Regions from separate parts of the Pseudoalteromonas sp. Ps84H-4 genome, predicted to be linked through region 2. Evidence: predicted binding sites of a transcription regulator. Region 2 holds the regulator's gene; each other region holds the start of a gene.
What was found. The regulator sigma-54, encoded in region 2, starts transcription at its own class of promoters, with help from an activator protein. The targets are predictions, from matches to a motif close to GTTGGCACGNNNNTNGNNT.
Positions count from the first base shown of each region.

Region 1: the regulator sigma-54 is predicted to act here: its motif matches at 6,294-6,312, upstream of NH454_RS14135 (TorF family putative porin).
Region 3: the regulator sigma-54 is predicted to act here: its motif matches at 6,305-6,323, upstream of dps (DNA starvation/stationary phase protection protein Dps).

Region 1 is NZ_JAMXSK010000016.1:10,064-20,311, reverse strand. It holds gene NH454_RS14170 (Bor family protein) at 1-206, shown strand, start outside; gene NH454_RS14165 (hypothetical protein) at 203-526, shown strand; gene NH454_RS14160 (ABC transporter permease) at 527-1,765, opposite strand; gene NH454_RS14155 (ABC transporter ATP-binding protein) at 1,758-2,465, opposite strand; gene NH454_RS14150 (efflux RND transporter periplasmic adaptor subunit) at 2,465-3,631, opposite strand; gene NH454_RS14145 (YIP1 family protein) at 3,680-4,390, opposite strand; gene NH454_RS14140 (aldo/keto reductase) at 4,558-5,454, shown strand; gene NH454_RS14135 (TorF family putative porin) at 5,520-6,197, opposite strand; gene NH454_RS14130 (hypothetical protein) at 6,484-7,650, opposite strand; gene NH454_RS14125 (helix-turn-helix transcriptional regulator) at 7,801-8,001, opposite strand; gene NH454_RS14120 (hypothetical protein) at 8,010-8,429, opposite strand; gene NH454_RS14115 (AsmA family protein) at 8,660-10,248, shown strand, end outside.
Region 2 is NZ_JAMXSK010000019.1:82,995-93,242, forward strand. It holds gene NH454_RS16270 (EAL domain-containing protein) at 1-462, shown strand, start outside; gene NH454_RS16275 (YgiQ family radical SAM protein) at 584-2,761, shown strand; gene mgtE (magnesium transporter) at 2,797-4,155, opposite strand; gene NH454_RS16285 (HPr family phosphocarrier protein) at 4,367-4,639, opposite strand; gene rapZ (RNase adapter RapZ) at 4,651-5,496, opposite strand; gene ptsN (PTS IIA-like nitrogen regulatory protein PtsN) at 5,497-5,949, opposite strand; gene hpf (ribosome hibernation promoting factor) at 5,953-6,240, opposite strand; gene NH454_RS16305 (RNA polymerase factor sigma-54) at 6,267-7,763, opposite strand; gene lptB (LPS export ABC transporter ATP-binding protein) at 7,881-8,606, opposite strand; gene lptA (lipopolysaccharide transport periplasmic protein LptA) at 8,603-9,124, opposite strand; gene lptC (LPS export ABC transporter periplasmic protein LptC) at 9,114-9,668, opposite strand; gene kdsC (3-deoxy-manno-octulosonate-8-phosphatase KdsC) at 9,665-10,216, opposite strand; gene NH454_RS16330 (KpsF/GutQ family sugar-phosphate isomerase) at 10,220-10,248, opposite strand, start outside.
Region 3 is NZ_JAMXSK010000007.1:114,797-125,044, forward strand. It holds gene NH454_RS08745 (alpha/beta hydrolase) at 1-385, shown strand, start outside; gene NH454_RS08750 (alkaline phosphatase PhoX) at 462-1,829, opposite strand; gene NH454_RS08755 (Lrp/AsnC family transcriptional regulator) at 2,140-2,589, opposite strand; gene NH454_RS08760 (LysE family translocator) at 2,688-3,278, shown strand; gene NH454_RS08765 (GGDEF domain-containing protein) at 3,401-4,537, shown strand; gene NH454_RS08770 (substrate-binding domain-containing protein) at 4,761-5,666, shown strand; gene NH454_RS08775 (CBS domain-containing protein) at 5,746-6,165, shown strand; gene dps (DNA starvation/stationary phase protection protein Dps) at 6,390-6,908, shown strand; gene corA (magnesium/cobalt transporter CorA) at 6,969-7,925, opposite strand; gene NH454_RS08790 (serine hydrolase domain-containing protein) at 8,042-9,274, opposite strand; gene NH454_RS08795 (hypothetical protein) at 9,303-9,917, opposite strand; gene NH454_RS08800 (helix-turn-helix transcriptional regulator) at 9,949-10,161, opposite strand.

The DNA of each region.
Region 1 (10,248 bases), on a different contig from region 2:
AAGATAGTCGCCCATTCTTTTTGTGGGGCCTCGTTGGTGAAGAGCGTGTTGATGTTAAGGCTATTTGCCAAGATAAAAAAGTTGCCCAAATGCAGTCACAACAAACAGTTGTAGATGGTGCACTAGGGTTAGTCACTCTCGGAATTTATGCTCCTCACACAGTAAAAGTATGGTGTGAGCAACAAGCACAGGAGCAACAACTATGAAAAGCCTACTAGTAACAGCTGTGTTAGTGGCAACCTTAAGTGGTTGCACAAATATCTACTTTGATAATGGCAGTGCTGCTCAAGCTAATAAAGCACCTGCGACAGAGCAATGGCATCATAACTTTGCCGCGGCGCTTTACGAAGGTTCAAAGCCTGTCGACCTATCTGAAGAGTGCCCAGACTCTGAGTGGCAAACCGTTCACACTTATAAGTCGTTCACCAATGGTTTAGCTGAAGTTGCAGTAAACCAAGTTGGGCCTATTTGGTACCCGAAAACAGTAGAAATAAGCTGTGCTCAAGTACCTTATAAGCCAGACTAGTTATTCATAACGTAGTGCATCAATTGGGTTTAAGCGTGCCGCTTTAATAGCGGGCGCTAAGCCAAACACAATACCAATCAATGAAGTAAAGCCAAATGACAGCATAATCGCCCAACCCGGTATGTAGGCATCTGGCATGCTCGGCACTAACACTGATATTAGTGCCGCAGCACCATACCCTATCGCTAAACCAATTAAACCACCAAAAAGTGATAGCACCACCGCTTCAACTAAAAATTGCAGCATAATAAAGCCAGGTGTTGCCCCTAATGCTTTTAAAGTGCCGATAACACGTGTGCGTTCTGTTACCGAAACCAGCATGATATTCATCACACCGATACCACCAACTACGAGGCTAATACCTACGATCCCCGCGGTAATAGCGGTTGCACTTCCGGTAAACTTATCAATATTAGCACGAGCTTTTTCGGCGGTTTCAAACTCAAAGTCGTCATCTTCGCCGTCTTTTAGTTTATGTAATTGACGTAAGATGCGGCGAATTTTAGCCAGTACTTGCGCTTCGTTAGCATCGTCTTTTAAACGAAACATCATTTGCACATTGGTATCAACACTGCCGCCTTCTAGCGCACTCATGGTACTTATCGGTATATTAATGTAATCGTCTTGGTCAAAACCTAATAAGCTACCTTGTTTTTCAGCAACGCCAATAATGCGAAACCACTCACCACCGAGTTTGATATATTCACCTACAGGGTTTTCAGGCAGGTTGAGCTTTTCGATAATTGAAGGGCCAATAAACGCCACTCGACGGCGTTTTTCATCATCTTCTGCGCGAATAAATCGGCCGAGTTCTGGGTAGGTGCGGTAAGCTTTTTGGTAGTCTTGCTCGGTGCCCATTACCCGTGAAGCATGACTTTTATTGCCATACTCAGCTGCACCAGAAAAGCGCCAAGTAAACATCAGCGCAGTAAAGGTTTCGGCTTCTTTAACGCGTGCTTTTAGGGTTAAAAAGTCGCTGTAGGTTAGCTTTGCTTGTTGGCCTACCATTTCTTTTTCTACGCTAGTGTAAGGCTTTATATTTGTCACATCGGGAGACATATCAGCAAGCTGATCATTAATTTGCTTGGTAAACCCTTGCATTACTGCCACTACGGTCACAACCGCTGCAACACCAATAATTATGCCTAAGCAGGTAAGGGCGCTGCGCATTGCATTGGCTTTAATTGCCATCAGCGCCGCTTTAGTGCCTTCCATAACAGCGATAGCAGATTTAAACATGTTGTTTTTCTCCTTCGCCTTTACGGGTATCACTAACAACCTTGCCATCAACCAAACGAATAACCCGTTGGCAGTGATCAGCAATATCTTGTTCGTGAGTAACCAAAATAATGGTGTGCCCTTCGTTATGAAGCTCATCAAACAGCGCCATGATCTCAGTGGTGGTTTTACTATCTAGGTTACCGGTAGGCTCATCACCAAGTAGAATGTGGGGCTTAGTAACCAATGCGCGAGCAATAGCGACACGTTGACGTTGGCCACCAGATAGCTGGCTCGAAAGGTGGTTTACCTTATCGCCAAGGCCAACCCGTTGTAATGATTCGAGCGCTTGTTGCTTTCGCTCTTTGGCAGCAATAAATCGATACACTAAGGGCTGCATGACATTTTCAAGGGCGGATGCTCGTGGTAATAAATTGAAACTTTGAAAAATAAAGCCAACACTTTCATTACGTTGATGAGCAAGCTCCGTTTCGGTCATGCGCTTTACTAGCTTATCTTTTAAATAGTAGTCACCACTGGTGGGAGTATCTAAACAGCCAAGCAAGTTCATCAGGGTTGATTTACCAGAGCCCGAAGGACCAATGATGGCAACATACTCATTTTGAGCAATTTCAATATTAATATCATCAAGGGCTTTGAAAACTTGTTCGCCCATTTTGTATTGTTTATTGATATTACAGAGTTTGATCACCGCAGACATTAGCTAGCACCTTTTTCAGGGCTGTTTTTAACGGCTACCGTATCACCCTCTTTTAGTGAGCTAAGTGGTCTAGCGGGGCCGATAACAATACGGTCACCCTTTGCAACTCCACTGGTTAGTGCTTGTTCGATATCTGACGAAATACCTACCGTTACCGCTGTTTTAGTTACTGTGTTATCTGCGTTAAGCTTCCAAACAAAGTAGCTATCATCCTCTTTTTGAATAGCTTCAATAGGCAGCTTTAAGCCATTTTCGGCAATGCTGGTAGCGATCTCTGCGCGGCAGCTCATTCCGGCATAAAGTTGGCGGTCAGTGGCATCAAGCAGTACTTTTACTTTAAATGATAAGCCTTGTGAACCTGCTTGATTTTTTGCCGATGTTCCAATGTTTATCACTTTGCCAGTGAAAGGTTGATTAGGGTAAGCGGCGGCATAGATGTCTGCATGTTGGTCTAGTTTGATACCGGCGATATCGGTTTCATCCACTCGAAGTTCGGCTAATATTGCGCTTGGATCGGCTACTAGCATCAAGTCTGAGCCAATAATGTTGGTTGTTCCCGCAATAACGGTTTCACCTTCTTTAATATTTACCGAAGCAAGTAGGCCACTCATTGGAGCGCGAAACACGCTTTTATTTAAACGGTCTTCAGCAATCAATAATGATGCTTGGGCTTGGTTGTAAGCTTCACGTTTTGCTTCAATATCTATTTTTGCTAAATCGCGGGCATTTTGTAGGTTTTCATACACTTCTTGGCCAGCAAGGCCAACTTCATAAAGCTCTTTTTGGCGGCTTAATTGACGCTCGATATTTTTTAATCGGGTTTCGCTATGCTTAATGTCGATTTCGGTCGCGCGAAGCACGGCTTTGTTGCGGGCAACTTCAGATTCAAACGCGGTCGTATCTAGGCGCATTAAAATATCGCCCTCAGTGACACTTTCACCTTCTTCTACAAACACTTTCGCAACACGGCCGGTCACTTCTGAGCGCAGTTGCACTTGGGTGTTAAAGACTAGGTTACCAGAGGCTAAAATTGAATCGGCAATATTACCTTGCTCAACTTCTGCAATATGCATTTCTGGTGCATCTTTATTGCCTGTGACTTGCTTTGATACTAGTAAAGCGACAAATGCCGTAACAGCTAGGCCAATAATAATGGCTTTTTTCATGTTACTTCCTTGGTGGTTAAGAGCGGCATATTGCCGCTCAAAGCAGAATTAAACGAGAGCGATTACAGTCCAAATACCATAAATAACAATACTTGGTAGAGCTGCAAACAGTAGCGCTTTATTGAAAGTGAAATTAGTCCAGCACTTTAAACCGATAGCTGCGATGAAAATGCCCCAAATAGAAAAGATATTGAGACTTTCCAATAAGGTGTACAGTGGGTGGCCAATTTCTAAACCAATTAAAAGTTGGTTAATTGAAGCATAATTAAATAATGATTGTGATATTTGGTCAGTGCTTGCAGTTAACACTAAGATGAGTAAACCAAGGCTTGAAATAATCATTGGCATCATGGTCCAAATGCCAAAGCCATACCACGCGCCATAGCCGTAGTTAGCTTCTGGGTCTTGCTTTGATACAAATAGGTAGTAACCTGCCATCAGAGCATTGATAATAGCTAAACCAATAATGCCACCAAACATTGCAAACCAAACTTGCATATCTATGGTTTGCTCCATGCTTTGGCGAATCATTTTTTGTTCTGCAATAGTGGCATCAACACTGGCTACAGCGACTTGTTGATCGATTAAATATTGCGGGTCAGCTTTATTGTAAAAAGCAAACATGCTGGCTGCGAGAATGCCGGCAAGTAAAATAAAGGCAACAAAAGACCAGCCTTTTGCTTCTTTTAAACCATTAAAGGCTTTACTCGGGCTGATAAAAATATCAACCAAAGCGGTCATAACATTTGATGATTTCATTTTTTATTCCTTGTTTTATAACATTTGTTTTTAGGTACTAAAATATCCTGTTTAGTAACAAATTAGCAATTTGTTTTGTAACTGTATGTTAACAGATGTGATTAGTAAATCTGTGATAAGGTTAAGCGGTTAATTTGAGTCGAGTTTATTAGGAAAAGTAGGTCGTTATGGCGAATTGTAATGTACGTTGTATTGATGAGTTGGTATTGGGGTTTTGGCGTTTGTTAGATTGGCAGATAACGCCACAGCAATGCTTAAGCTTTTTAGAAAATGCAATCGATATGGGGGTTTCACATACCGATCATGCTGACATTTACGGTGAATACGGTTGTGAAGCTGAATTTGGCAAAGCACTTAAACTAAAACCAAGCATTCGTGATGAAATCAAAATAATCACCAAGTGTGGTATCAAGCCTGCCTTTGCAAGCCTAGGGTTGCAAGGCAAAGCAAATCATTATGACTCAAGTGCCGCGCATATTATTGCCTCAGCACAGCAGTCACTTAAAAACTTCAATACTGATCGTTTAGATGTATTACTTATTCATCGTCCTGATTACTTGATGAATGCCGATGAAATGGCAGAAGCATTTAATACCCTAAAAGCAAATGGTGATGTGATTGATTTTGGTGTGTCTAACTTTACGCCATCGCAACTTAGCTTGTTGCAGTCGCGTTTAGACTTTGAGCTTGTGACTAATCAAATTGAGTTTTCACCTTACGAAATGAAAGCGCTTGACGATGGTAGCTTAGACCAATGCCAATTGCTTGATATCAAACCTATGCTTTGGTCACCATTAGCAGGGGGTCGTTTATTCTCAAGTGATGATGAAAAAGCGGTACGTTTACGTGCAGTGTTAGAGCAGGTTGGTGCTGAAATTGGTGCTACTGCCATTGATCAGGTTGTTTATGCTTGGCTGTTAATGCACCCGAGTGCACCGTCTGTGGTACTCGGTACGGGTAATATTGAGCGTGTTAAATCAGCTGTTGAAGCTAAGCAGCTTACTATGAATCGTGAACAATGGTATCGCATTTGGCAAGGCTCAACCGGTCATAGTGTGCCTTAAAACGTAAAGTCCAAAACGAGAAAAGGGCCTTACGGCCCTTCGTGTTGCAGCAAGTAACACATTCTTTATAAAGTGAAGTCAACCGCGTAAGCGACGTACACTTTTACATCTGAACCATCAATATCGTTGTCGGCAAGACCAAATGTAAAGCCATCTTTAGATACTGAAACACCGTAGTCGATGATGTCATCATCACCGATGAAATCACCAGAGTAATGGCCAACATGAAGAGCCATTTCTGCGCCAGTACTTCCTACTGGGAAGCTGTAGTCAGCATTTAAATAAAGTGAATCACCAAAATCTGTACCGTCACCGCTTGCTGCTGATGTTGCTAATATTGCTGCACCAAAGGTGAAGCTGCCCATGCTGATACTACCGTAGATTTCTGAAAAATCAGCATCAGCAGATGATGCTGCATCTGGATACGCATAATATATATAACCAACGTCATAGCTAACGGTTTCATTAATGTCACCGCCAAAACCAGCATAAAGATCTAACTCGTAAGTCATGTCTTCAGCCCAGCTTGCATTCGATACCCAAGTACCTGCATAAAAGCCTGATTCATTAGCGTAATCGATGCCGCCTTGGATAGCTGCATCGCCGCCTGTTTGTTCTTGGCCACGCCACAAGTAGTTAGAAGTCGCTGCTGCATTAGCTGTTACTTCAGCATAAGTATATGTAGAGCTTAACGTTAATAGCGCAATTGCGCTTGCTGCGAACGTTTTTTTTAGTTTTAGCATGTTTCTGTATCCTGTTGTTATGTTGATTTTGCCCTAGTTCAGGTTGCAGCCTGATTATTGTTTGCGGACATAATTATGTGTTGTCTGGATACGATGTAGCACTGGTTGTGCCAAGTTACTTTTGGAAGGGATATTTTATGCTTAACTACTTTAAAAACAGCCTATTAAGCTTACTATTTTTTAAAAATTAGTTTTCTTTGAATTATTCATGCGCACTTGCGTGGTGCAAAAAATAACCTGGTTGCACAATTGCGAAGCAACCAGGTTTTTCTTGTTTGAGAGTGACTTAGCCAAAAATTGCGCGCATTAAGCTAATAGTCTCTTCAACGCTACGACCTTTTTCAACTTCGCTGATGATAGAGTCACGTTTAGCCTTGATATGTTCAGGGATATCGTCACTTGCTAATGCACGGTCTACCAGTATCTCAGCTGATTCTTTGCCACGGCGTACCGTCTTTTTACCTGCTGAGCTCGTTGTACTCTTAGGTTTGTTTAACAACTTAATATAATTAGAGTTATCTGCGGTGCTCTTATCTGCATAATAGAAGAAGCTCGGTAATAGGGCTTTGATTTCAACTAAAGATTGCTCAAGCTCGTTTGCTGCGCTGGCCATTTTGAACCAAGGCATACTATGAATTGCTTCGACTATATCTTGCCAGTAGCGCTCAAAATCGCGGTTATTTAGCTTTGTAATGCCTAATGCCGCACAAAGGGCATCAAGTTTACTATTTACGATTGGTGTAAACACGTCAGGTCGGCGCATCGCAAGTAAGCGAGTAGCAGGAGCAAGCGTTGGTTTTTCATCGCTGCCATTAAATGCCATGAAGTAGGCAATCATAAAGTGTTGATAATGTTCTTGAGTTACCTCGCCCTCAAGTGGAATGTGTGCAAGAGCCTCATCGAACGCACCAGGTAAATCACTCAACATTTGGTGGAAACCTTTTGCGTTCTTGGTAGAAGCAAACCATTCAACGTCGAAGTTATAGCTGCTTGGGTCAAGTGAGGCACTGTGTTTACCTGAAAACGCTAAACGGTCTTCTGGGATCATCTCTTTCAGTGATTGCGATTTAATTGCAGCAATGTAATTAGCTAAGCGTAGTTGCTCATCAAGTGCTATTAGCTCTTTATGCTGCTCGATGAAGCCTGCGATAACCGGCCATGGCGCAACCCTTAAGGTTTTTAACTGCAAAAAGCTGATTGCAGAAATTAATAAGTCATGAAGTTTTTTTAGCGTAGGAAGTTGCTTATCTTCTAATAGATCGTAATTAATGCGATCGCGGCTTGCACTTAATAGCTCATAGCACCAACCTAAAAAGTCTTCAGGATGATTTTCTACTTTAACTGCCATTAGGTTTAAGCTGATATCAGAGGCTTGCTTGAGGATGTTTTGATAAATTTGACTTTCTTGCTCGCCAAGCGCCATTTTTGACGGTGAAATAAGCAGTTTCTTCATGCTTAATCGATACTCCAGTTTTGACCAAGTTGGGTTGTTTAATTTTAGTACACAGGGTGCAAAAACAACAGGGTCGTGCATCATACCGAAGTAATGAAATGATGCAATCTTACTGATAATTTATAAGTAAGATTGCCACTGATTTTTAGATTAATCGTTGTCATCGAGTGTAAATAATTGCTCAACGGCCACTTCAAAGTGAGCAGCAATTTTTAACGCAATAATCACTGAGGGTATAAAGCGGCCTGTTTCAACTGTGCTAATAGTTTTACGTGATACTGCAATGGCATCAGCAAGTTCTTGCTGCGATAACCTCTTATCTTTACGGAATTTAGCGATATTATTTTGCACTTTTACACCTAGTCTCTACTTTGCCAAATAATTGATACACCATATATTAAACACATCAAGGCAAGGTAAAATGTGGCCATCATGCTATGAGATACATTTAAAGCAAGTTCATCAGACAATAAAAAAATAGCCCCCATGCTAAAAAGTAATCCAAGGACAACATGTTTATAAGCGATGGTATCAATCGTATTTAAAAATTCATCCTTATACGTAAGACGATAGCCAAGTTTCCATGTAAATCCACCTCGAATCACAAACATAAAGAATGAACCAATAAATGCGGCACCACCAATAAACAGTAAAGGAACTGATGTTTGCTTGAGCATTGGGTAAACACTAATAATTAATAACGTGACTCCCATGAATATTGAAAACCATGCGTTATGACTCATAAACTTTTCTTCCGTTTTGATATCTTGCTTAGACATAATCGTTTCCTTTTATTTTCAACTCAAATGTAACCTACAGGTATCAATGTAACCCTAAGGTATCATTTGGTCAAGAACTTTTTGTAACCTATAGGTATCAAATAGTTTCAGCGCTGATTCATATTCTTGTACCTAAGCTTGTTTACAAACCTTTTTGTGTGTTGGGCAATGCAATTGCGCCTAACTCCCGCTATGATAAGAACATTGTTTGCCCATTTTTAAGGATGATTATGAAAACCTTACTGAAAATCGTTGGTGTCATTTTCGTATTACTAATTGTATTGGTAGTCGCAGCACCATTCCTCATACCTACAGACGCGATATTTAATAAAGTATCGGAGCAAGTAGAACAAACCACAGGTCGTAGTCTGACAATTAATGGCGATAAAAAGCTGTCGGTATTTCCATCATTAAAGCTCGAACTGAATGATGTACACTTTGCCAATATGCAAACTGGCTCGCAAAAAGATATGGCAAGCATGCAGCAACTTGCTATCCGTATCCCGTGGATGTCGCTATTTGGCGGTGAGTTTAAGCTAGATAAGTTTGTTATTAACGAACCAACGATTTTATTAGAAACCGATAAAAATGGTAAAGCAAACTGGCAGTTATTTGATGCCGTTGCTGAGCAACCACAGACAGAGCAGCAAAAAAGTTCTGGCGCTGTTAACTTACCAGATAACTTTGATATCGAACTTGGTGAAGTAGCAATCTATGGCGGCACTTTCACTTACCTAGATGGTAAAACCGGGGCCAAACAACAGATAAGTGATTTAGAATTAGCCATCTTATTACCTTCTCTTCGTAAGACTCTCGAGTTAAAAGGCGGTATTACTTATATGGGTGAGCGCTTTAACTTAGATGTCACGCTAGATACACCAGTAAAAGCGATTGAAGGCGAAACCTTTAATGTCAGCACAGAGCTTGATTCTCGCCTAGTCGATTTGAACTTTAAAGGTGCAATTGCAGAAATGGGCAATGACGTGCAAGGGCTTCTTTCTGTTAGCGGTGATTCAGTTAAAAACATTGCAAGCTGGCAAGGTGTTGAGCTTAATGCAAAAGAAAATGCGTTTAATGCCTTTAATATAAAAGGTTCAATGCATCTAAAAGGGCAGCAGTTTAAACTCACTGAGCTACTTGCCACGTTAGATGAGCTACAAATTAAAGGTAAAAGCGATATTAAGCTTGGTGACCGTTTAGCTGTGAATGCCGATATTGATTTAGGAATGCTTGATTTAAACCCTTACCTACCAGAGGGCGTAGCTAAAGAAGAACAAGCAGAGCCTGCAGCAGATGCGCCTGCACAGCCAATTGTTTGGGATGATACTGCAATTGATATGAGCGGCTTAAACGCACTAGATGCAAATGTAGTCGTGCGTTCAAGTGGCTTAAAAGCAAATGATATTACCCTTAGTGAAAACCAGTTAACAGTGAGCCTAAAAAATGCCGTGGCTAAAATCAGTCTAGATAAGTTTGTTGCTTACGAGGGTAATGGTAAAGGTGTAATCACGGTCAATGCCAAGCAAACACCTTATAAAATTAGTACTAACTTTTCTTTAGATAAAATTGATGCACAGCCATTACTGACTGATGCGGCCGGTTTCGATAAGTTGATGGGTAAAGGCTCTCTAAACTGGGATCTAACGACCACAGGCCAAAGTCAAAAGAGCTTCATCAATGCCTTGAATGGTAAGTTAGCCTTTGAGTTTGCTGATGGCGCAGTGAAAGGTGCCAACATTGCAGAAATGGTTCGTAAAGCCAAAGAGCTCATTAAAGGTAACTTAAGTGCGGTATCAGAAGGTTTAGATACTGGCTTTGA
Region 2 (10,248 bases):
AAAGTGAAAGGTTATGCGCAGCAGGTTAAAGACACTCTAATAAAATATGAAGTTAAGCCACAGTTTATAGAGCTTGAAGTAACCGAAAGTGTGGTAATGGACGAGCTGAGCAATGTTATTACCACTCTTGAGGAGTTAAAAGCATTTGGCATTGAAATTGCGATTGATGACTTTGGTACAGGCTTCTCATCGTTGAGTTATTTGCAAAAACTGCCGTTAGATAGACTCAAAATCGACAGAGCATTTATAAAAGATCTACCAGGTAAGGGGTGTGAGGCTATCGCTGCGTTAATTATTTCTTTGGGTGCAAGATTAGGTCTAAAAACAATTGCAGAGGGAGTTGAAACACAAGCACAAGCTGATTATTTACTTGAGCTTGGTTGTGATGAAGTACAAGGATTTATGTACGCTAAGCCTATGCCTGAGAACGAGTTAATCACATATTTACAAGCCAAACATTAATTAGCTTAGCTCTTGATCCTAGTTACTTGCAGCGCCCTTCAATGTGAAGGGCGTTTTGTTTTCTATAATAATCTATAAGAGTGGGTTATAATTCGCCCCTTTTGTTAGCAGAGTACACTTTATGAGCGCATTAAAAGCCGAGCGAGGCCTGTTTTCTTACCCTAAGTATTGGGCTGAATGCTATGGCACGGCGCCATTTTTACCAACCACCCGTGCAGAAATGGATGCATTAGGCTGGGATAGTTGCGATGTGATTATCGTCAGTGGCGATGCCTATGTTGATCACCCAAGTTTTGGTATGGCTGTAATTGGCCGAATGCTTGAGTCTCAGGGGTTTCGCGTTGGTATTATTGCTCAGCCTGATTGGAACTCAAAAGATGCCTTTATGGCGTTAGGTAAGCCTAACTTATTTTTTGGTGTGACTGCGGGCAATATGGACTCGATGATCAACCGCTATACTGCTGAAAAGCGTATGCGCCATGATGATGCATACACGCCGGGTAACATAGGTGGTAAACGTCCTGATCGTGCTGTGGTTGTGTATAGCCAACGCTGTCGTGAAGCTTATAAAGATGTGCCGTTAATTATTGGTGGTATTGAGGCGAGTTTACGTCGTATTGCGCACTATGATTACTGGCAAGAAAAAGTACGCCGAAGTGTTTTGTTTGATGCCAAAGCAGACATTCTAATTTACGGTAATGCCGAGCGTCCGCTTGTTGAAGTTGCACACCGAATTGCTGGTGGTGAGTCGGTTGATACCATTCAAGATATTCGTGGTACCGCGGTTATTCGAAAAGAGCCTTTGCCGGGCTGGCGTGGCAGTGACTCTACGGCTATCGATAAAATCGGTAAGATTGATCCAATTCCAAACCCGTATGGTGCAGATGATGTCGGTTGTAGTAAATCTGAGTTTAAACAAGCGGGTATTGATTTAAGCGCAGAGGCTGCCAAGCCAATCACTATTCAGCCTGCGCGTCCTAAGCCATGGGAAAAGACCTACGTTAAGTTACCAGCGTATGAGCAAGTGAGTGTAAATAAACCGCTTTATGCCCATGCGTCGCGTATTTTGCACCAAGAAACAAACCCAGGTTGTGCACGTGCCTTGTTTCAACGCCATGGCGACCGTTCGATTTGGGTGAACCCGCCTGCATTTCCGCTTGAAACTGAAGAAATGGATGGCGTATTTGGTTTGCCATATCAGCGTATTCCACATCCAAGCTATGGCGATGAAAAAATTCCTGCCTATGAAATGATTAAAACCTCGGTGAACATTATGCGCGGGTGCTTTGGTGGTTGTTCTTTTTGTTCGATTACAGAACATGAAGGACGCATTATTCAAAGCCGTTCAGAGCAATCAATTATTGATGAAATTGAGCAAATTCGTGACAAAGTACCGGGCTTCACAGGGGTAATTTCTGACTTAGGTGGCCCAACAGCGAATATGTATAAATTGCGCTGTAAGAGCAAAAAGGCCGAGAGCACGTGCCGACGTTTATCATGTGTTTATCCTGATATCTGTAAGCATATGGACACCGATCACACCCCAACGATTGAGCTTTATAAAAAAGCCCGTGATGTGAAAGGCGTGAAGAAAATCTTGATTGCGTCAGGCGTACGCTATGACTTAGCAGTAGAAGATCCACGCTATGTAAAAGAGCTGGTTACTCATCACGTAGGCGGCTACTTAAAAATTGCCCCTGAGCATACTGAGGATGGCCCATTATCTAAGATGATGAAGCCGGGCATGGGTGCTTACGATAAATTTAAAGAGCTATTTGATAAATACTCAAAAGAAGCCGGTAAAAAACAGTATTTGATCCCGTATTTTATTTCTGCACACCCAGGAACGAAAGACGAAGACATGGTTAACATGGCGCTATGGTTAAAGGCCAATGACTTTAAGCTTGATCAGGTACAAAATTTTTACCCGTCGCCAATGGCCAACGCAACGACAATTTATCATACCGAGATGAACTCGTTACGTAATATTAAAAACAATACTGAACAAGTGCCTGTGCCAAAAGGGGCACGTCAGCGTCGCTTGCATAAAGCTATTTTACGCTATCATGATCCTGCCGGCTGGCCGATGATCCGAGAAGCTCTTAGAAAAATGGGCAAAGCGAATCTAATCGGGAAAGGGCCAAACTGTTTGGTGCCTGAAGAGAGTCGCAACGAGAAAGCGGCAAATAGTAAAGGTGGTAAAGGCCGTGCGGCACTTACACGCCACACTGGTTTTAGCCAGTTTAAAAAGGCCAATACCAAACCTAGAGTAGGTAAAAATAAGCAGCGCGCAAAGTAAAAGATATAAATGGCCCTTAAAGGGCCGTTTTTATATTAGATCAATAACCAGGTTGCAGTGCCTAAAAAGGCAAAAATACCAACAATATCGGTGACGGTTGTCAGTACCACACTGCCTGCTAGGGCTGGGTCAATTTTCATTTTCTTAAGAATTAACGGAATACTCGCACCCGCGATACCAGCGGCAACAAGATTCATAAACATCGCAAACGCTAAGACCGCACCGAGCTTAAAGTCCCATTGCCATAGGGCAACCACACCAGCAATCAATATCGACCAAATAACGCCATTCAGTGCGCCTATCGCCAGTTCCTTAAGTAATAAGAAGCGTTGGTTTGTTTGGTTGATATGGCCAACCGCTATACCACGAATAACCAGTGTTAATGTTTGGCTACCTGCAACACCACCCATTGAAGGTACGATACCATTTAGTACCGCCAAAATAGGCAAGATTGCTAAGGTGTTTTCAAAAAAGCTTGCCACAATTGCTGCTAGCAATGCGGTTAATAAGTTAACTCCCAGCCAAATAGAGCGACGCTGCGAACTTTTGAGTACTGGCGCAAAGGTATCTTCTTCGTCGTCAAGACCAGCAAGGCTTAACATGCTGTGCTCAGCATCTTCACGGATGACGTCAACGATATCATCGATGGTAATACGACCAAGCAAGTGAGCGTTATCATCAACAACAGGGGCTGAAATCCAGTTATGACGCTCGAACAATTGCGCTACATCACTTTCATCCATTGAGATTAGGATTGACTCACACTCTTCATCCATTAAATCACGAACAATTTTATCCGATGAGTTGGTCAGTAATGTGGTTAACGAAAGCGCGCCTAAAAAGCAGTTATGTTTATCAACAACGTATAAGTCATCCGTACCTTCTGGTAGTTCACCACGCAAGCGTAAATAGCGCAGGACTACATCTAAGGTAACATCTGGACGGATTGTTACCGTATCGCTGTTCATCAGGGCACCGGCTGAACGCTCTTGGTACGACAGTGCCTGAGTTGCCCTTTCTCTATCTTGCGAGTCCATTGCACTGACTACGTCTTGATAAACGGTGTCAGGAAGGCTACGAAGAACTTCACCTAAGTCATCGTCGTCCATGTCTTCGGTTGCAGCAGCAATGTGCTCAGGCTCCATCTGAGCAATAATACCTAAACGTACGTCTTCAGAGAGTTCTTCTAAAACATCACCACGCACATCTGGGTCTACCAACTGCCATAGCATGCGACGAATTTTATGGGGAGATGACTCTAATAATAAAGCGGTATCACACGGAGCTGTTTTAGCGAGCATGCCTCGCACCTGAACAAATTGTCCACTATTGAGTGACTTGGTCACTTGTTTAAGTTGTTGTAGTGGGTAGTCTTGTTCAAAGGCTTCTGGCATTGGCGTCCTTACAACTGAAAATAGATTAATAAAGATTCTGCAAATACAGCATAGTTGCTAAGTGGTGTATTTGCAGGATATCTTCACACTGCGATAAAATTATTAAGTGCTTTGTATTTTTAAGGTGTGAACGATATAAAAGTAGGATATTTAAAGAGAATTATAAATACCTGAACTAAGTTTAACTTAAACGGTTAAGCCTTAGCAAACGCTATTCTTGTTCATGAAAGCGTTGTGCAATTAATTCTCCAATTGCGTTCAGTGCAGCCTCTGCATCTGGGCCTTCACATACCACACGCACTTCTTTACCTTGGCTACTTTCAAGTAGCATTAAGGCTAAAACACTATCACCTTCAGCTTCTTTATCGTCTTGATAAAGCATAATTTTAGCATCAAATTGCAAAGCAAGTTGTGCTAAAACAGTGGCTGCTCGTGCGTGCAAGCCAAGCTTATTTTGAATTAAAAACGTGTCTTCTGCGTGCATCTGGCATCCAATTAAATATCTTGCTCGCGATGGCGGATTTTTACGTTCGCATGCGTTTTTGAAAAGCTATCACCAATGGTCTGCGCTAAATATACCGAGCGATGTTGCCCGCCAGTACAGCCAATTGCGATGGTAAGATAGCTGCGATTGTTACGCTCAAGGTGAGGCAACCATGTTTGCACAAATGTTTGAATTTGCCATGTAAATTTTTGCACTATGCTATGACTTGCAAGGTAATCTTTTACTGGTTGATCTAAGCCTGTGAGTGGCTTTAGGTCTGGCTCCCAGTGTGGATTTGGTAAAAAACGTGCATCAAATACGTAATCGGCTTCTTTTGGAATACCATGTTTAAAGCCAAACGACATAAAGGTGATAATCAGCTTTTTATCTTTTTTACCTAAGATCTTTTCACGAATTGATTCAGCTAACTGATGAACACTCAGGTCGGTGGTATCAATCATAAAATCAGCGCGCGTGATCAGTACATCCAGTAATACTCTTTCTTGCTTAATTGCTAAATCGAGTGGCAGCGAGTCAATCGATAGAGGATGTAAGCGTCGCGTTTCAGAAAAGCGTTTGATCAGAGTTTGGTCATCACTGTCTAAATAGAACAGTGTTGGGTTTGCGAAACCTGGCAGGTATTCAAGAATATCATTAAACTCTTGCTGCTCTTTCGGTAAGTTACGCACATCTATGCTGACTGCTATTTTGTCATAGTTGTCTGAAACGCTACGAACAAGCGAAGGTAATAAGTTGACTGGGATATTATCAACACAGTAGTAACCCAAGTCTTCAAGTACACGTAAAGCGACCGATTTACCTGAGCCTGAGCGACCGCTGATGATAATTAATTCCATTTATGCCTCTGCTGATATGACCTGAAACAGTTCGTGGTCTGTTTTAGCGCTACGTAACTGTTTACAAAACTCTTTATCTTTTAGTCTATCAGCAATTGTCGATAAGGTCTTTAGGTGAAGTTGGCTGTCTCCATCTGGTACGATGAGTGCAACGAAAATATCCACAGGTCGGTTATCAATTGCGTCAAAATTGATTGGGGATTCACTCACTATGACAAATGCCTGTGGTTGCTCTGCACCACTCATGCGGCCATGTGGAATAGCAATGCCACGACCAATACCTGTACTGCCTAATTTTTCTCTATTGAGTAAGGCATCAAGGACGTCTTGTTGAGATAAATGAGGAAGCTGCTGGTGAGCCAGCTCGCTGATATATTCAAGGATTCTTTTTTTGCTATTAAAAAGGACCGCAGCTTTGCTGCAGTCCTGGTTAGTAAGTGAACTAAGTTTCATAATTTAGTGTCGAGCTAATTTCTCTTTGTGTTTAATGACTTGACGATCTAGTTTGTCGATTAGCGAGTCAATGGCTGCATACATATCTTGGTGTGCAGTTGAGGCAAAGAGCTCGCCTCCATTTACATGTAAAGTTGCTTCTGCTTTTTGGCTTAATTTTTCTACATCTAGAATGACATGTACATTATTAATGTGGTCAAAATGCCTTTCTAGTTTTGCAAACTTGCTGTTTACATAGTCTCTTAATGAATCAGTGATTTCTACATGACGACCAGTTAAATTTAGTTGCATAAGCATTTTCCTTCTATGTAAAACGTCTAAATCAAACTCTTACGCTGATTAGACGGAGGTATCGCTAGAGACTCTCGATATTTTGCAATTGTGCGTCTAGCTACTTTAATTCCTTGCTCAGCCAATATATCTGCAATTTTACTATCACTCAATGGCTTAGCTGAGTTTTCTGCAGCGATAAGCTTTTTGATCAAAGCGCGAATTGCTGTTGATGAACACTCACCACCGTTTTCTGTGCTGACATGGCTTGAGAAGAAATATTTCAACTCAAAAATCCCGCGAGGGGTGTGCATGTATTTTTGTGTTGTAACACGTGAAATTGTCGATTCATGCATTTCGACCATTTCTGCGACATCGTTCAGCACCATTGGTTTCATGGCTTCTGGGCCATGTTCAAAAAATGCTTGTTGTTGCTGTACGATACAATTGGTCACTTTTAAAAGTGTATCGTTACGGCTCTCTAAGCTTTTAATAAACCATTTAGCTTCTTGTAAATGAGAGCGAATAAACTGGCTATCGCTGCTCGATTTTACTGAGCGTGACATAGCTGCATATTGGCTATTCACTCTAATTTTTGGCATACAATCTGGGTTTAGTTCAACGACCCAACGACCTTTAACTTTTTTAACCGATACATCGGGTATAACGTACTCAGACTCTTCGCGAACTATGCTGTCTGCTGGCTTAGGGTTTAAGCTGTGGATCAGCGTCATTACTTCTTTTAGTTCGCTTTCTTTAAGCTTAGTCTTTTTCATCAAAGTGCGATAGTCGCGACTTGCTAATAATTCAATATGCTCAGATAAAACCATTTTAGTTTCAGCTAAATACGGCGTACTCGCATCGAATTGGCGAAGCTGGATACATAAGCACTCTTGTAAGCTACGGGCACCAATCCCTACTGGATCAAACAACTGTATTCTCTTTAAGACCGCTTCGACTTCATCTAGTTCGATTTCTTCTTCATCATTATTTTGATTAAAACTTTCGACTATGTCTTCGCAGCTAACAGTTAAAATACCTGAGTCATCAATTGCCTCTACGATGGCGACAGCGATCGCTTCATCGGTTGGGCTAAATGGCGTGAGTTGTAATTGCCACATAAGGTATTCATGGAGGGTTTCAGTCGATGCACCCTGATAAATTGACTCATCTTCTGGCATTGGACCTGATGATGTTGATGGGGCAGCACTCATGTACTCATCCCATGTCACATCCATGGCTAAATCGTCACTTACGGTGTCTTTGTTAAGGGCATCGCTGCTTTCTTGTTCGTACTCACTCGGCGCTTCTTCGGCCGATGCACTTAGCTGAGTATCATCAGATTCAGCTTTTTGCTCGTTCTTACCAATGTTTTCATCGTTGTAATCTGCTTCTTCCACTTCAAGCAGAGGGTTACTATCAAGTGCTTCTTGAATTTCTTGCTGGAGATCCAATGTACTAAGCTGCAGCAAGCGAATTGCTTGTTGCAGTTGTGGAGTCATTGTAAGTTGCTGGCCCATGCGCAGCTGTAATGATTGCCTCATGTATCCCTAACAATCCTTTTATGTGTTATCGACACCTGTGCAGTCACAGGTAAATATATATCGATTTATTGTCATTGTTATTTAGTTTAGCAGATGCGCTAGATGGTGGCTTATTGGTTATAGCCTGAATTGCTCACCTAGATACACATCGCGTACGGTTTGGTCAGCTAAAACATGCTCAGGTGTTCCTGATGCAATTAGCTCCCCATGAGAAACAATGTAGGCTTTTTCACAAACATCAAGGGTTTCTCTAACATTATGGTCAGTGATTAATACACCAATACCACGATTTTTTAAGTGTTCAATAATTTTCTTTATATCTAACACTGAAATAGGATCAACACCAGCAAAAGGCTCATCTAACAAGATAAATTTAGGGTTTGCGGCTAATGCCCGAGCAATTTCTACGCGACGACGCTCGCCCCCAGATAAGGCCATACCTTGACTATCACGAATATGCTGAATACTAAATTCATCAAGTAAGTTGTTGAGTGTTTCTTCTCGGCCTTGTTTATTTAAATCTTTACGCGTTTCTAAAATAGCCATTAGGTTTTGATAAACCGTTAACTTTCTAAAAATAGATGACTCTTGTGGTAGGTAACCAATCCCTAAACGTGCACGGCTATGCATTGGCAAAAGTGTAATATCATTATCATCAATGCTGATCTTGCCTTTATCGCTAGGTACTAAGCCAACAATCATATAGAAAGTGGTGGTTTTGCCTGCGCCATTTGGGCCAAGCAAACCAACGATACTGCCCGCTTCAACCTCAAGACCCACATTTTTGACAACTTGGCGGCCTTTATAGCTTTTTGCTAAAAGCTCTGCTTTTAATGTGCTCATGGTTGGCCTTTATCGTCTTGTTTGTTGTCAACAGGCACTAAGATTGTGTGTACACGGTCTGTTGAGTTTTCGTCTTTTTCTGCGCTAATTAGTTGTTGTGCCATATCATAAGTAATACTTTTCGCTGTTACTTTTTGGCCTGCTTGAGTTACTTCGGCTTCGCCATTTAAAGTTAAGAAGCGCTTGGCTACGTCGTAGCGAACTTCTTCTGCACTGGCGCTCATTACCGTGCCATCTGCTTGCTTTTCTTCAAAATAAGCAGGCTTACCTGTGGCGATAATTAACTCAACAGTACCTTCTGTATCACCACCATGGGCTTCAAGACGTTCGGCTGTGATCCGGCGGTTACCATGTATAATTTCGACATTGCCTTCAAATATACCAACGCCATCTTTTAGCTTACCAGTTTGACGATCTGAGCTTATGCTAATTTGTGCGCCTGTCTGCTCGGCAGCTACGCCTGAAAAGGCAATCAATAAGCTTGGGATCAGGAGTAATTTCTTCAGTTTATTGGTCATAGTATATGGTTCGTGTATGGTTAGTTAACTCTACAATCTCGGTTTTTAAATTAGCTTTTAGGCCTTTACCGGTAATTTTTAAATTTGGTCCTGTTAGCGTCACAGGTTGCTTCGAAAACATGGTCATTTGTTCTATATCAACGTTAATGTTTTCAGCTTTAATATCTTCGATCATGCCATTATGGGTTAAGTTTTTAGCAACAACATCGCCTTCAAAAATAAGCTGATCGTTTTCATATAAGGTGGCTTCTTTAGCTTTTACTTGCCAAATTTGCTGGTCGCCATAAAGTGTAAAAATAGGTTGCTCAAAAAAGGTAAACCCAAGCTGCTGATAAAGCTCCATTTTCGCAGCGGCCACTTTATGGCTAATCTTGCCTTGCTCATCATAAGCGGTTTGCTTTAGTGCAACGGCCGTATAATCGGGAGTTGCAATAATCTCGTCTTCACTATTTATTGTGTTTGTTGTTTGGTTAAAGTACGGATACCACAACCACACCATGCAACAAACAAAAACAATACTCAGTAAAATACGGGCTATATTCATGCGCTGGTTCCATCGCTAGTTAACGGCTTACCGTTTTCTAACATCAGTAAATCTGTTAATTCACGTACAGCGCCAAAGCCACCCGGTAGCATGGTCGTATAGTGAGCCAGTTTTTTTATCAATGGGTGCGCATCATTGACTGCTACCGCAAAGCCTACTTTTTCCATTACAGGCAAATCAGGGCCATCGTCACCAATGTACGCTATTTGCTCATCTTCTAGGCCAAGTTTATCTTTTAACTCTTGGTATGCAATCAGCTTTGTTTCTTGGCCTTGATAAATATGCTGTACGGTTAGGCTAGTCATTCGCTGCTGAACTATTTGTGAATGGCGCCCGGTAATAACGGCAACTTCAAAGCCACTATTAATGAGTGCTTTGATGCCAAAGCCATCTTTGGTATTAAATGCTTTAAGCTCTTCGCCCTGATTTCCAAGATAAATTCGGCCATCAGAAAAAACGCCATCAATATCACATATTAGTAACTTAACTTTTTGAGCACGCTGACTTACATCAGGACTAAGGGGCTGGTATAGCTCGGCGAATGTCATTACTTACAGAACTCCTGCTTTTAATAGGTCTT
Region 3 (10,248 bases), on a different contig from region 2:
GATTGATTACAATGTTCGGCTGAACCAACTCATTGGCAGCCCGGCCTACCCACAAGATGAACACGCTTTATATGCCAATGCTGAGCGCTATATTGAGCGTGCCCACACGAATCAAACTGGCTTTAAACGTCAGCTTGCAGCCATTGCCGCAACGCCCTATCGCGAGCAACTTTTAAAGAAGATTAAAGCCCCAACGTTAGTGATTCACGGCAGTGCTGATCCTGTTATGCCACTGTCTGCGGGCATCAACACCGCTCTGTTAATAAAGCGCAGTAAGTTAAAAGTTGTGCCCGGAATGGGCCATGATTTTCCACCCGCTTTAATGAAAAAAATGACTAAATGGATTGCCAAGCATGCTAATAAAGTGAACTGTAAGAATAATTAGAATTCATGGCTATGCGGACCAACTATATTAACAGCTTCCAGTAAATTGAGGCACTCATATAAGAGTGCCTACAGAATTAAACACTAAACTGGTGCCATGGGCCTGTTATAGCTAGCGTTTTAGAAGGTGAGTAAACATTTACAAACAAGGTACTTCCATCCGGTGAAAAACAGGCACCTGCCAGCTCAGTTTGCGCAACCAAACGGGCAAAATTATAAACTTGGCCTTGAGGTGTAACACCACGAAGATGGTTATCAACCACATCGGTGTATTGGTCTTCACAGACAATTAAATGCCCATTAGGTGACACGGTTAAGTTATCGCCAAAGTTGTAGAGGGTTTTACTGGTACTTTCTACAAACAACGAGATTTTACCGGGTTGCTGTGCTTCTTTATCGGTGCCTTCAAATTCTGATGGTTGATATTTCATAACCTGACCAAGTTGTTTTTTACCACCATTGGTACAGCAAAAATAAAGCTCTTTATCACCCCAATGAATACCTTCACCGCGAGCAAACAGTGCCGCGCCTTGCTTGTATCCACGTAATCGTAAGTCGTCTTTTGGGCTTTCTGGGTTATCTAGATTTACCCACTCAACCTCAAGCTCTTGATGTAGCCTCATGGCTTTATTGTTCCAGTTCCGGCTATCGAATTGTGGCTGACCTTTTACCACCATAGCCTGTAGTTGCCCGCCTTTTTGCAGCTTGCCATACTCTTTTGGAATAAAGCGATAAAAGACGCTATCACCCTTGTCTTCAGTTAAATAAACAATGCCTGTGCGCGGATCAACGGCAGCCGCTTCGTGGTTAAATCGACCCATGGCTTTTAACGGCTCAGGTTTAATTAAGCCTTTGCTACTTGCGGGTACTTCAAAAATATAACCATGGTCTTGGTTAAATCCATCGGCTTTAGTATCGGTGGTTTCTTCGCACGTAAGCCAGGTGCCCCATGGCGTGATACCGCCAGAACAGTTACGAATAGTGCCGACCAATGACAAGTACTCTTGCTCTTTTTGATGGGTTTTTAGGTTATAAATGATATGACTTGTGCCACCGGGTAACGCCACCCCGTCACTGTTAGTATCAAAAGCCAGGGGCGTTTTATGGTTAGCAATACTTGCTTCAGCTTTCGTTAAATCTTTTGGTTTTAGCTCATGGTTTCGCACTAATGCAACACGGTCATTACCAAGTGCAAGGCAGCCCATGCCATCGGCTTTATCAGGTACCGTAAAGCCATCAGACATTTTCTCACCTAAACTTGAAACGACTTGATAACTGAAGCCCTCAGGTAAATCGAGCAACTTATCTGGATCGGGAATTAACGGGCCAAAGCCGACAGCCGTTGTTTTTAAATCACCTAATGACACCTTTCCTATGGCACTTTTTGATAATCCTAAAAAGGCTAACGTGCCCGCCCCTACTAAAAAATCTCGACGTGAAACCATACTAACTCCAAGCTAAACCCAAGTTTATCATACAAATAAAATGGCATTATAAAGCAAAGAAACGATAAAAAGTTACATTATCACAATCTTCACGAAATTGTCATAAAGCTTGATTTTAGTGATTGAACCCGTGCAGCATTAAAAAATATTGATTTAGAGTTTGCGTAAAACGTGCTTTCTAGACGGCGCTTGCATTTAACACACGTTTTGATGCAAATTCAGTAACTGAGGCATGGCTATGTATCTGCTTACTGCTGCCTATGTGTTTTTATAAATCAGTAATAACAACTAAAAAGCTTAAACTCTGTCGTTATGCACGTTCATCTTTAGGTGATTCCATTACTACATGCGTTGTAATGGTGCGTACTTGTGGGATAGAGCCGAGCACATCAGCATGAAACGCTTTATAAGACTTAAGATCTGCCGTCTCGACTCTCAGCAAATATTCAAACGAGCCAGTTACATTGTGGCACTCTTTTACTTCATCAATAAACTCAAGGGCTTGCTCGAATGCTCGCTGAGATACTGTTGAGTGCTCATTTAAGCCAACCCCAACATAAGCGATAAATCCTAGGCCCACAGCCTGATTATTAATAACCGCCCGATACCCCGCAATAACCCCAAGTTTTTCTAATTCTTGCACTCTACGAAGGCATGCCGATGGCGATAAACCCACTTTATCTGCCAGCTCCGCATTGGCAATTCGACCATTGCGTTTAAGCTCATGCAATATTCTATCGTTAATCTTATCTTTTTTCATTTTATGTTGTGAACTTTGAATACATATAACAACATTAAGCGCAAAAATTGCGCTTAATTCAACTTATAATTGCATAAAATTAAAGTGGAGAGATAGCAATGAGTTTTGAAATTTTAACAGCCCTGGCGTTATTTGCCTTGGTGTCATCAATTACTCCTGGACCGAATAACTTAATGTTGATGAGCTCAGGTGCCAACTTTGGCTTTAAAAGAACCACACCACACTTACTTGGCGTGACGCTTGGCTTTATGTTGATGCTGGTTCTAGTGGGCCTTGGCATCATGCAACTATTTGATTTATTTCCACCAAGCTACTTGATATTAAAAGTGTTTTGTATTGCTTATTTACTCTATCTGGCGTTTAAAATTGCCACAAGTAGCGCTCAACAAAAAGCCAATAGTGAAAGTAAGCCGTTTACCTTTATTCAGGCTGCACTTTTTCAATGGGTGAACCCAAAAGCATGGGCAATGGCATTAAGCGCAGTAAGCTTGTATGCCCCAGACAAAAACCTCACCTCTGTGTTAGTAGTAAGCCTCGTATTTGGTTTAATTAACCTGCCATGCGTCAGCTCGTGGACTCTACTTGGCGACAAGCTTCAACACTGGCTTGCCAGCCCAAAGCGCTTAAAAGCATTTAACTACTTAATGGCAATACTATTAATCGCTTCAGTGATGTTTAGTTTGTTTTAAATGAGCAAGATTTGCTAGGAAGTATTACGTACATAGCCTTTGGCAGTCGTATTTTAAGATTTTAAGATGAGAAATTTACCCTGTGCTAAGATTTATTTATCTAGATCTTTTCAGTGCGATTCATGGCTAGTAACGTAGAGAATTACTTTTACCACGGCTTTTTCGTCTTCTTACTTATTACGGTAGTAACCTGCTCCATTATAGCTACGCGCCTGATGCGCAGTAGTTTTAATAACCGCTCAATTTACCTATTTAATCTATTCTTTTACCTCGGTGTAATTGGCTTTGCATGGCTTTGGATCCAAGATCTATTCAACCTTGCGCCGAGCTTTCGCTCTGGTGTGGTGATTTATATGATCTCCATGACATTGCTGCAATTATCTATTTATAACCACGACGAACCCTGTCGATTTAATAAGATAATTATTGCTCATGGGGCTATTTTTTCTGTATTTGCCATCCTTACTCAAAATATTAACCAACTGGCCTTAGTCGAAGCTTGTTATACATTAAGCGTGCTACCTGCACTGATTTACTACACAACAAAGCGTGCTGTATGTGAGAAAAATATAGGCAATACTGTGTTGTCGATGGCGCAATGTATCTTACTGTTAGTGCCCATTTCACAACTGAGTATCATTACCCATGAGCACAACTTAGCAACCCTTTATTCACTTACTGTAATTGCCCATGCAACCGTATTTGTTATGACAGGTCTTGGACTCATCACGACACTATTAGTTGACGAAAAGAAACGTTATTTGGAGCTGTCTTTAAAGGATCCGCTTACCGGACTTTATAACCGCCGCGGACTGCAATTTATTATCGAACAACAGCAATTATTCAGCCCGAACCAAACTTCTAGCCTTTATGCCTGCGTTGTTGATATTGATTACTTCAAGCAAATTAATGATAGATACGGTCACGATGGCGGTGATCTAGTACTCGAAGTGTTCTCTGATTTAATGAAACACCATTTAAAAAAAGAAGACTTATGTTGCCGCCTTGGTGGTGAAGAATTCTTACTGCTATTCTTTGCAGCCGACATCAGCTCAGCAAGACAATTTTTAGACAGTCTTCGTAAAACCATTGAAGCCAGTCAAATAGCTTTTCAAGAGCATCGTATATCGGTTACCGCTAGTTTTGGATTAACTAACTGGCAAGTAAATGACAGCTTTGAAAGCTTAGTGAACCGCGCAGACAAAGCGGTTTATAAAGCGAAAAATAATGGCCGTAATCGAGTCGAAATCAACACCTAAAACCAGAATAAAGAACCAAATATACTAAATAGACAAATGCTTTTGTATTAATCTTGTAAATTCAAACTCTACCACTATAATTAGTGCGTGCTTATACTTAAATTGCAATATGTAGTGCTATGTCTTTAAAAGTATTATTAAATTTTAAATTAAACTGGTTGTTTATTTGTGCCAGCTTATGGCTTTTTGCCCTGCCGATTCAGGCTAAATATGTTGTGCTGTTGTGGGTAAAACCAAAAACGATAGCTTCTATCAGCAAGCCTTTAAAGGGTGTGAGCAATTTGCAAAACAGCATCTCGATTTTGAATGTATTTACGATGGCCCTAAAGACTTTCAAGATATCCGCACGCAAGTATTAGTGATCACCGACCTCGTGCGCAGAAACAACATTAGTGGTTTATTAATCGCTACTACAGACTCTAATTACCTTGTTGAACGCGCTTTAAAAAAGCTTAAAGACAATAATATTCCTGTAATTACCTTTGACTCTGATTTGCTCGAAGATGATCAGCAGTATCGTTTAGCCTATGTGGGTACTAATAATTTTGATTATGGTGTGGCTTTAGGGAACGAACTAAAAAAATTCACTGACAAAGAAATTAACCAAGTCTGTATTCAATCTGGACATTCCACAACACCTAATTTGAACAAACGCATTGAAGGTGTTCGTTATGCGTTATCAGGGCAAAAAGATAAACGCTTAACTGGTGAAAATGGCTGGAGCGAGTTTGACCGCTGCCCTTTATATAGTTTAGGAAAACGTGAAGTATCACTGGGTCAGCTCGACAAACTACTTAATATTGAAAACCCACCACTATTTTTAGCTGTAGCAGGTTTTGCCCAATTTAATCCTAACTACGCAAAAGTGATTGCTAAACAGAAACAACGTATTGCCAGTAAAGAGGTGGTCATTGTTTCTGCCGATACAGAACAAATGCAATTAGAAGTATTAAAACAAGGATTATCATCGGCTAATATTGGTCAAAATCCATTTGAAATGGGACGCCTGTCTGCCGAATTGATGTATCAATACCTAACAAAAGGTGAGCGACCAGCTAAGTCTCACTACTATCTAGACTTTCATTATTGTCAGCAAAGTAATGCAGGTACATGCACAGTTAATCACTAAAACTTTGATCTCACTAAAGTGCAATTAACTCGATAAGCGCTAGACTTACCACAGCTTGATTAATTGTAAGGATTTAGCCATGACACACCTAGTTAGTGATTTAATGACGCCAGACCCATTCGCCATTAGCGCGCAAAATACCCTGCATGACGCGCATAATCTAATGAAAGAGAAAAATGTCCGCCATATTCCAGTGATCAATGAGCACGGTGGTTTAGTTGGCATGTTAACGCAAAAAATCATGATTGCTCAGGTAATGAATATCATGGCGAATTACAGCGCCAGCGCCCTTGAACGCAAAGAAAAGCAAACTAAAGTGGTTGATATTATGGCCACTGATTTTACCAGTATCTCGCCAGAGCAGCCGCTACACGAAGTTGCTAAGTTTTTTGTTGAAAATCGTCATGGCTGCATGCCTGTGGTTGATAAAGATAACAACTTAGTGGGAATTCTAACCTCATCTGACTTTGTTCGTTTAGCGGCGGCATTACTTTCTTAAGTCGTAAATTTGTATCTGCACACTGAATTTTTTACAGAAGGTGTGCAGAGTTTTCATACTCATACCTCATCACAACCACTCCACCTCAAAACAAAACAAAATTAACCCTTTAAATTCAATTGGTTACTAAAATACCATTTTAGGCACAACGTTTGCTTCTACCTAATCAAGCGCGCTTTTAAACTAAAAGCGAAAGGAAATTTATAGATAATCTCGGAGGAGTAATGAGTAATTCATCATCAAAAATCGCAGAATTTACAGCACCCGGTGTTAAAGACCAAGCTGCAGCTGACACGATTGCAATTTTAGACCAGCGTATGGTCGCTTTAATCGATTTACACCTCACTTTAAAACACATTCACTGGAATGTTGTTGGTCCTAACTTCATTGGTGTACACGAAATGCTAGACCCACAAGTAAGCGCAGTGCAAGAGATGACTGATACGATTGCAGAGCGAATTGCAACCATGGGCGGCGTACCTGTTGGCACACCGCAATCAATTGTTGATCGTCGCACTTGGCAAGACTACTCAATTGGCAAAGGCTTAGTCACTGACCATCTAACAGCGCTTGATAAAGTGTATAACGGCGTTAATAAAGATCACCGTGCAGCTATCGAAAAGCTTGCTGAGTTAGACCCAGTTTCTGAAGATATGATCACCGGCCAACTGGCTGATCTAGAACAATTCCAATGGTTTGTTCGTGCGCATATCGAATCGTCTACTGGCGAATTGAAAGGCTAAAACCGCAAAGTCTATCCGAAGACCCCTTGCCCAGCATTTGCTGGGCTTTTTTATGCTTTGCTACAGCCAACCTTTATGTTTAAAGAACAAATAAGGTGCAAAGCCAGACAGCAACATGATGCCAATTGCAAACGGGTAACCCCATGCCCATTGCAGTTCAGGCATGCTGTTAAAATTCATGCCATAAATACTGGCAACGACGGTCGGAGGTAAAAACACCACAGAGGCAATTGAGAAGGTTTTAATAATTTGGTTTTGTTCGATATTAATAAAACCCTGAGTCGAGTCCATTAAGAAATTCACCTTATCAAACAAAAATGTACAGTGAGACATAAGGGTATCAATATCGAGTACAATTTCACGTAGTGACTCGCGGTCTTCAGTTGGTGCACCTAAATGACGCAGTAAAAACGAAATATTTCGGCGCGTATCCATCAAACATAATCGCACCTTACCGTTGTTATCTTCAAGGCGCGAGATCCGGCTGACGGCTTCTTCTAAATCTGAGTCGTCCTCTTCAAGTACATAGGCACTGAGTTTTTCTAACTGGTGATGCATATCTTCAAGCATATCAGCGTGGTTTTCGACTTTTTGGTCAAACAGAGTCACTAAAAGTTGCTTTGGATTATCACACGCCACTTGCCCTTTACGAGCGCGAAGTCGTAATAAACGAAAATCGGCTAATTCATCATCGCGGATTGTCAGCAAACAGTTGTCTTTTAACAAACAAGCCACGGTCACCGTATTAAAGCGTCCTTCATTTGGTGACATAAAAAGCGCATGCACATGTAGGCCTTCGTGGTCGATAAAACAACGGGAAGATGCCTCGATTTCTTCGACATCATCAGCGCCGGGTAAGGTGATATTAAGGGTGCTTGCTAGCGCTTGTCGCTCTTCTTCAGTCGGATTTATGGTGTCAATCCAGTGGGCATTTTTAATAGAAGTAACAAGAGGCGTATCTGCAGCTGGCTCAGTTTCTGTGATCACACCTTGGTCTATAGAAAAAAATCGTAACATTTGCCCTACCCTGATAAATCAATTTAAAACAAATACTATAGCTGTTCACGTTAATGAACAATGACAATGCAACGAATTAAAAGGTAAAGTAGAAAATAATTAAGACCTTACATCATTTACTTATTTCGTTTTTTGAAACGCACAATAATCATACCTATGAAGATGACGCCAAGGCCTATTAAGCAAGGTACAAAAGCGCTTTGCAGGGCAACATCAAACGCTAAAAAGTCGGGGTATCCGGTTTGCCAGAGCGTCCATTCATAACCGAGTTTTGATGCAATATGTTCACCGCCGCTGCTAAGTACGATGATTGCATCATTGTTATCGGGGTTAATGCGAAGCGTGCTATTTATTGCCGGCTCATTTGCGCCATCATGACCAAAGACAAAATCTCCCGATGCTGTTGGTGCATAAAGCATGGTACCTAGCCCCCAAATTGGTGCCCCAAAGCTAATTGCCAAAGGCGCTCGCATAGTGCTGATCATTTGTGAGCTTAACTGTCCTTTTTGAGGTGATGTTAATGCGTTAACTAAGGCTATTAAATCATGACTACTTGCCAGTAAACCTGTTGCCGCTGCCGATGCGTATTGAAAATGCCCAGCAGCTTGCCCGCTTTTATCATAAGCAGGTGCGATGTTGTCCAACTCAGTTAGTACATCGTAACTGGCATCAGTCATGTTAACTGACTTAAAGACGTTATCATTCATCCAAGTTGCAAAGTGTTGATTGGTTTTCTCTTCTACCAGCAACTCTAGCATCAAATAGCCGCCCCCAGAATACTGAAAGTCGCCCACAGGCTTGGTGACTTTAATTTCACGCACACCCGTTGATGATAGCGGCTTGTTTAGCGACTCAAGCAAGCTTGGTACGGTTTCATTTAGCTCAATATCAGCAAAGCCTAAACCATCACCAAGCCCCGCAGTATGAGATAACAGATGAGCAAGGCTAACAGTTTGATTATCAAACTCTGATTCAGGTAACTGCCAGCCCGTCAGTTGCTCATTAATCGCGCGATCTAAACGAATTTGTTGTTGCTCAGCCAGAGTCATCACGCCATAGGCGGTAATAAATTTACTCAGTGATGCCACGGGGAACAGAGTATTGGCGGTTATTTCATCTTTGCTTTTTGAGTAATCTTGAAAAACCACTTGGCCATTTTCAATCAAAACATAAGCGATGTTTGCGTGTTTGTTGGCAATCAGCGCCTGACTGTTGGCAATAAATTGCTCAGTGTTGCCCGTTTCGGCGATGGGTTTTAAAAACCAACCACTAACACCACCATACACACAGGTTGCAGCCCAAACAGATGACAAAAATAGTGTTAACAAAATTGTTTTAAACCAGCTCATACTCTATCCCTTGTATTACAAAGCGACCTTAAACTACTTCGATTTGTTCAGGTTTTTTGATAAAGAACACCATTAAAATTAATAATGCTGCTGGGAATAAGAACACATTCAAATAAGCAAAAATAACCGTTAGCTGTAAGATGCACATCAGTAACAGTAGAATAGAAAACACCGTTAGCAACGACGACATTCCATGGCGTTTTGTTAGTAATAACGCGGCGGTGATCAAACCCACTAGCGCATACAAGCCTAAACTCCCAGCCGAGACCACCATGGCAATAATTGAAATACTTTCAACAACATCGCTCGATGCTTTATCGCCAGCAACGGCAAGATAAACATCGCATAACACAGTGGCATGAAAAGCCAATACCAGCACGGCTAACACGCATAACAAGATGCGAACGCCTTCAACATCAAACATATCTTTTAGTGCCTTGCGTAAACTCAGGTACACATAGATTTCAAGTGCACCAATGAGTACAAACACAAGGTCTGAAAAGTTTAAGCTTTGCAAATCGAGCTTAAGCGCTTCGCCTAAGCCATCAAGTGTTTCGCCAAATACTGAAATCCAGTACATAGGAAAAATTATGGCAAGTAACCCCGCTGCTATGCCGGGTAGTAAATAGTCACGGTTGAGCATATGCCCTCCAAAATCCTGTTGCGTTGTAAAGTTATTCGCTATCGCGTTCGTACACCAAAATATCGCCGGGTTGGCAATTAAGTTCTTCACAAATAGCTTCAAGGGTACTAAAGCGGATCGCTTTCACTTTTCCGTTTTTTAGTAATGATAAATTGGTCATAGAAATACCAATGCGCTGAGATAGCTCCTTCAGCTGCATTTTGTTCTTTGCCAATTCTATATCTAGGTTGATTCGTATTTTCATAGCCTAAAAAGTACGCAATGGATTTATGATTGTCAAACTTTATTTTACGATTATCATAAAACAAAGAATTAAAAACATAATTAACAC